DNA from 2 places in the Bradyrhizobium sp. BR2003 genome. Region 1 is predicted to be linked to the other one. Evidence: riboswitches for the same ligand, from Rfam matches in the RefSeq annotation. Region 1 holds a riboswitch; the other holds the start of a gene.
What was found. A riboswitch is a leader RNA that binds a small molecule or an ion and turns the genes downstream of it on or off. The one in region 1 is predicted to bind cobalamin.
Positions count from the first base shown of each region.

Region 1 (3,233 bases):
GCCGAGGTCCCTTGGCGTCGCGGTCTCCTCAAGGCCGCGGCTCTCGCGGAAGACGACGTGCATCAGACACCAAGCCGTGCCCTGATCGCGGCTTCATCGATGTCGGCATGTTCGCCGATCACGACGAGCTTCGACTGCCGCGCCCGGGCGCCCCAGGGCATGTCGAACTGATGCCGCACCCGCTCGCCGACCGATTGCACCAGCAGCCGCATCGGCTTGCCCTCGACCGCGATGTAGCCCTTGGCGCGCAGCACATTCTGCTCGCGCGCCAGTCCCTTGATCGAGGCGACCAGCGCGTCGACATCCGAAACTTCCGGAAGATCGATCACGACGGAATTGAAATCGTCGTGCTCGTGTTCCTCCTCGCCATCGTGATGCGACGGCCGCGCCGCGAGATCGTTTTCCGCCGCCGCCTCGAGGCCGAGGATCACGCGCGCGTCGATCGTGCCGTCGACGACGGGCAGCATCGGCACCTCGCGCGGCATCTCGGCCGCGATCACCGCTTTCGCTGCCTTGATCCCCTCCGCCCCGGCGAGATCGGCCTTGGTCAGCAGCACGAGATCGGCACAGGCGATCTGGTCCTCGAACACTTCGGACAGCGGCGTCTCGTGGTCGAGATTGTCGTCCGCTGCGCGCTGCGCGTCCACCGCGGCCGGATCAGGCGCAAACCGGCCGGCGGCGACAGCCTCGGCATCGGCCAGCGCGATCACGCCGTCGACCGTGATCCGCGAGCGGATCTCCGGCCAGTCGAACGCTTTCAGCAGCGGCTTCGGCAGCGCGAGCCCCGAGGTCTCGATCACGATGTGATCGGGCTTCACGTTCCGCGCCAGCAACTGCTCCATCGCCGGGATGAAATCATCGGCGACGGTGCAGCAGATGCAGCCATTGGCGAGCTCGACGATGTTCTCGGCCGGACAATTGGCGTCGGCGCACGACTTCAGGATGTCGCCGTCGACGCCTTCGCTGCCGAACTCGTTGACCAGCACCGCGAGCTTCTTGCCGTTGGCATTGCGGATCAGATGCTGGATCAGCGTCGTCTTGCCGGAGCCGAGAAAGCCGGTCACGACCGTGACCGGAATTTTGGCGAGCGTGGTCATTCTGCGGCCTCCGGCACGACGGCGATGGGTGGAATGCGGGCGAGCGATTGCTTGCGGAAGATTTCCGGACGGCTGCGCCACGGCACGATGCCGTCAGGCGCCGCCGCATAGGCGGAGGCACCGGCGATCACATCCGCGGCATTATCAGCGGATAAGCGGCCGTAGACATAGGACCACCGCCCCGGCGCGCTGAGCGCGACCGAGCAACCCTGGCTGCAGGCCGACAGGCATGCGACGGGAACCAGATTGACGTCATCGGGCACGCCGGCCTCGACGAGCGCGGCATGCAGGCGCGCACCGGGCGCGAGCTCACCTTCCGCCGGCGTCTGGCCGGCGCGGCAGGTGATGCAGACATGAAGTGTAACGCTCATCGCCCTTCCTGGATTGACAGCGGGAGCGATGAGGCACACGAACCGATTTTGGACAGGTTCGTTCCCCGTCGCGGAACACCCCGTCCGCCGGTCTCACAACATGCTGCGTTGGCAGGTCTCCCGGCTTGCGGAGCAGGTTTTACCCTTCGATGCCCACCTTCCCGACTCCATATGGAATCAGTGGCTTGGGTATCTCTCCGGTCACGGTCGCGGGGGCGGCTGCGCTTCGGGCGAACCTTGCGGTCATCGCCCTATCGCATTCCCTCTTCGCCTGTCGTAGGACAGGAACCAACGCAGGACCACCATTCGTCCAAGCCTCGCACTTGTCAAGCCGAAGGAACGTGATGACTTCAGATGGAAACGACGCTGCGGACGGCGCCGTCGGCACCGATTCTTCACTGGATGCGCGGCACGCGGACAAGATGGCGAAAAAGAAGGCCGCCCGCGACCGCATCATGGCGACCAAGAGCGGTGAAAAGGGCCTGATCATCGTTCATACCGGCGCCGGCAAAGGAAAATCCTCCTCCGCGTTCGGCATGATCGTGCGCTGTGTGGCGCACGGCTTTCCCTGCGCAGTGGTGCAGTTCATCAAGGGCGCCTGGGATACCGGCGAGCGCCGCCTGCTCACCGGGCATTTCGGCGATCTCTGTCAATTCCATGCGATGGGCGAAGGCTTTACCTGGGAGACGCAGGATCGCGCCCGCGACATCGCGGCAGCGCAAGCCGGCTGGGAAAAGGCCAAGCAGCTGATCGCAGATCCGAGCCTGCGCATGGTCGTGCTCGACGAGATCAACATCGCGCTACGCTACGATTATCTCGCGATTGCCGATGTCGTCGACTTCCTGACGACGTCGAAGCCGCCGATGACCCATGTCGTGCTCACCGGGCGCAACGCCAAGGAGGAGCTGATCGAGATCGCCGATCTCGTCACCGAGATGACGCTGGTGAAGCATCCGTTCCGCTCCGGCATCAAGGCCCAGCCGGGCGTCGAGTTCTGACAGACATCACCATGGCGCGCGCATTGATGATCCAGGGAGCAGGTTCCGACGTGGGCAAATCGCTCATCGTCGCCGGCCTTGCGCGCGCCGCCCGACGGCGCGGCCTGCGCGTGCTGCCGTTCAAGCCGCAGAACATGTCGAACAACGCGGCGGTGACCGTCGACGGCGGCGAGATCGGCCGCGCGCAGGCCTTGCAGGCGCTCGCCGCCGGCGTCGAGCCGCACACCGACATGAACCCGGTGCTGCTCAAGCCCGAGAGCGATGTCGGCGCCCAGATCATCGTGCACGGCAAACGGATCGCCACCGCACGCGCGCGCGAATATGCCGGCATGAAACCGTCGCTGATGGCCGCGGTGCTGGAGAGTTTTGCGCGCCTGAAGGCGCGCGCCGATCTGGTGCTGGTCGAGGGCGCCGGCAGCCCCGCCGAGATTAATTTACGCAAAGCCGATATCGCCAATATGGGCTTTGCACGTCGGGCTGACGTGCCCGTGGTGCTGGTCGGCGACATCGACCGCGGCGGCGTGATCGCGCAGCTCGTCGGCATCAAGACGGTGATCGATCCCGACGATGCCGCGATGATCCAGGGCTTTGTCATCAACAAATTCCGCGGCGATCCGACATTGTTCGATGATGGCTACCGCCTGATCGAAGAGCGCACCACCTGGCACGGCTTTGGCGTGCTGCCCTGGTTCGTCCGCGCCGGCGAGCTTCCGGCCGAAGATGCGCTCGGGCTCGGCGAGGCGCGCAAGCCGGGCCAGCGCAAGATC
Region 1 is NZ_SMYJ01000021.1:50,324-53,556, forward strand. It holds gene cobN (cobaltochelatase subunit CobN) at 1-63, opposite strand, end outside; gene cobW (cobalamin biosynthesis protein CobW) at 63-1,097, opposite strand; gene E2I15_RS15685 (DUF1636 family protein) at 1,094-1,468, opposite strand; cobalamin riboswitch at 1,562-1,776, opposite strand; gene cobO (cob(I)yrinic acid a,c-diamide adenosyltransferase) at 1,813-2,466, shown strand; gene E2I15_RS15695 (cobyric acid synthase) at 2,478-3,233, shown strand, end outside.

Region 2 (3,233 bases), on a different contig from region 1:
GAGCAGCACCGGGTTCATGTCGGTGTGCGGCTCGACGCCGGCGGCGAGCGCCTGCAAGGCCTGCGCGCGGCCGATCTCGCCGCCGTCGACGGTCACCGCCGCGTTGTTCGACATGTTCTGCGGCTTGAACGGCAGCACGCGCAGGCCGCGCCGTCGGGCGGCGCGCGCAAGGCCGGCGACGATGAGCGATTTGCCCACGTCGGAACCTGCTCCCTGGATCATCAATGCGCGCGCCATGGTGATGTCTGTCAGAACTCGACGCCCGGCTGGGCCTTGATGCCGGAGCGGAACGGATGCTTCACCAGCGTCATCTCGGTGACGAGATCGGCGATCTCGATCAGCTCCTCCTTGGCGTTGCGCCCGGTGAGCACGACATGGGTCATCGGCGGCTTCGACGTCGTCAGGAAGTCGACGACATCGGCAATCGCGAGATAATCGTAGCGTAGCGCGATGTTGATCTCGTCGAGCACGACCATGCGCAGGCTCGGATCTGCGATCAGCTGCTTGGCCTTTTCCCAGCCGGCTTGCGCTGCCGCGATGTCGCGGGCGCGATCCTGCGTCTCCCAGGTAAAGCCTTCGCCCATCGCATGGAATTGACAGAGATCGCCGAAATGCCCGGTGAGCAGGCGGCGCTCGCCGGTATCCCAGGCGCCCTTGATGAACTGCACCACTGCGCAGGGAAAGCCGTGCGCCACACAGCGCACGATCATGCCGAACGCGGAGGAGGATTTTCCTTTGCCGGCGCCGGTATGAACGATGATCAGGCCCTTTTCACCGCTCTTGGTCGCCATGATGCGGTCGCGGGCGGCCTTCTTTTTCGCCATCTTGTCCGCGTGCCGCGCATCCAGTGAAGAATCGGTGCCGACGGCGCCGTCCGCAGCGTCGTTTCCATCTGAAGTCATCACGTTCCTTCGGCTTGACAAGTGCGAGGCTTGGACGAATGGTGGTCCTGCGTTGGTTCCTGTCCTACGACAGGCGAAGAGGGAATGCGATAGGGCGATGACCGCAAGGTTCGCCCGAAGCGCAGCCGCCCCCGCGACCGTGACCGGAGAGATACCCAAGCCACTGATTCCATATGGAGTCGGGAAGGTGGGCATCGAAGGGTAAAACCTGCTCCGCAAGCCGGGAGACCTGCCAACGCAGCATGTTGTGAGACCGGCGGACGGGGTGTTCCGCGACGGGGAACGAACCTGTCCAAAATCGGTTCGTGTGCCTCATCGCTCCCGCTGTCAATCCAGGAAGGGCGATGAGCGTTACACTTCATGTCTGCATCACCTGCCGCGCCGGCCAGACGCCGGCGGAAGGTGAGCTCGCGCCCGGTGCGCGCCTGCATGCCGCGCTCGTCGAGGCCGGCGTGCCCGATGACGTCAATCTGGTTCCCGTCGCATGCCTGTCGGCCTGCAGCCAGGGTTGCTCGGTCGCGCTCAGCGCGCCGGGGCGGTGGTCCTATGTCTACGGCCGCTTATCCGCTGATAATGCCGCGGATGTGATCGCCGGTGCCTCCGCCTATGCGGCGGCGCCTGACGGCATCGTGCCGTGGCGCAGCCGTCCGGAAATCTTCCGCAAGCAATCGCTCGCCCGCATTCCACCCATCGCCGTCGTGCCGGAGGCCGCAGAATGACCACGCTCGCCAAAATTCCGGTCACGGTCGTGACCGGCTTTCTCGGCTCCGGCAAGACGACGCTGATCCAGCATCTGATCCGCAATGCCAACGGCAAGAAGCTCGCGGTGCTGGTCAACGAGTTCGGCAGCGAAGGCGTCGACGGCGACATCCTGAAGTCGTGCGCCGACGCCAATTGTCCGGCCGAGAACATCGTCGAGCTCGCCAATGGCTGCATCTGCTGCACCGTCGCCGATGATTTCATCCCGGCGATGGAGCAGTTGCTGGCGCGGAACGTGAAGCCCGATCACATCGTGATCGAGACCTCGGGGCTCGCGCTGCCGAAGCCGCTGCTGAAAGCGTTCGACTGGCCGGAGATCCGCTCGCGGATCACGGTCGACGGCGTGATCGCGCTGGCCGATGCCGAGGCTGTCGCCGCCGGCCGGTTTGCGCCTGATCCGGCCGCGGTGGACGCGCAGCGCGCAGCGGACGACAATCTCGACCACGAGACGCCGCTGTCCGAAGTGTTCGAGGACCAGATCGCCTGTGCCGATCTCGTGCTGCTGACCAAGGCCGATCTCGCCGGGGCGGAGGGGATCAAGGCAGCGAAAGCGGTGATCGCGGCCGAGATGCCGCGCGAGGTGCCGATGCTGCCCGTCGTCGACGGCACGATCGACGCGCGCGTGATCCTCGGCCTCGAGGCGGCGGCGGAAAACGATCTCGCGGCGCGGCCGTCGCATCACGATGGCGAGGAGGAACACGAGCACGACGATTTCAATTCCGTCGTGATCGATCTTCCGGAAGTTTCGGATGTCGACGCGCTGGTCGCCTCGATCAAGGGACTGGCGCGCGAGCAGAATGTGCTGCGCGCCAAGGGCTACATCGCGGTCGAGGGCAAGCCGATGCGGCTGCTGGTGCAATCGGTCGGCGAGCGGGTGCGGCATCAGTTCGACATGCCCTGGGGCGCCCGGGCGCGGCAGTCGAAGCTCGTCGTGATCGGCGAACATGCCGACATCGATGAAGCCGCGATCAGGGCACGGCTTGGTGTCTGATGCACGTCGTCTTCCGCGAGAGCCGCGGCCTTGAGGAGACCGCGACGCCAAGGGACCTCGGCCAGGATCCGGCCGATCTCGTGGTGTTGTCGTTTTCCGACAGCGATATTGCTGCCTTCGCGGCCGGCTGGCGGCGCGGCCGCGCTGCGTTGCCGTCGCTGCGGCTTGCCAATCTCGCGGAGCTGCGCCATCCGCTGTCGGTGGATACCTATATCGAGCGGACGCTGTCGCACGCCCGCGGCATCCTGGTTCGGCTGATCGGCGGCGAGCCCTATTGGTCATACGGGCTGGCCGCGGTGCATCGACTGGCGAAGGAGCGCGGCATTGCCCTGGTGGTGCTGCCGGCCGATGGCCGCGACGATCTGCGGCTGGATGAATTCTCGACCTTGCCGGTCTCGACGCTGCGCCGTCTCAAGGTGCTGTGCGACAAGGGCGGCCCCGTTGCCGCGCAGGCCGTGATCGCGCAACTGGCCCTGGCGTCCGGACTTTATGCCGGGCCTGTGGTCGGCGAGATCGATCTTCCCGAGATCGGCGCCTACGATTCGCGGCGCGGTGCCATCGCGGCATTGCCGGCACCGGAT
Region 2 is NZ_SMYJ01000034.1:90,980-94,212, reverse strand. It holds gene E2I15_RS28935 (cobyric acid synthase) at 1-237, opposite strand, end outside; gene cobO (cob(I)yrinic acid a,c-diamide adenosyltransferase) at 249-902, opposite strand; cobalamin riboswitch at 939-1,153, shown strand; gene E2I15_RS28925 (DUF1636 family protein) at 1,247-1,621, shown strand; gene cobW (cobalamin biosynthesis protein CobW) at 1,618-2,652, shown strand; gene cobN (cobaltochelatase subunit CobN) at 2,652-3,233, shown strand, end outside.
Region 2: linked by a shared signal. The riboswitch ahead of E2I15_RS28925 (DUF1636 family protein) and the one ahead of E2I15_RS15685 (DUF1636 family protein) in region 1 are both predicted to bind cobalamin.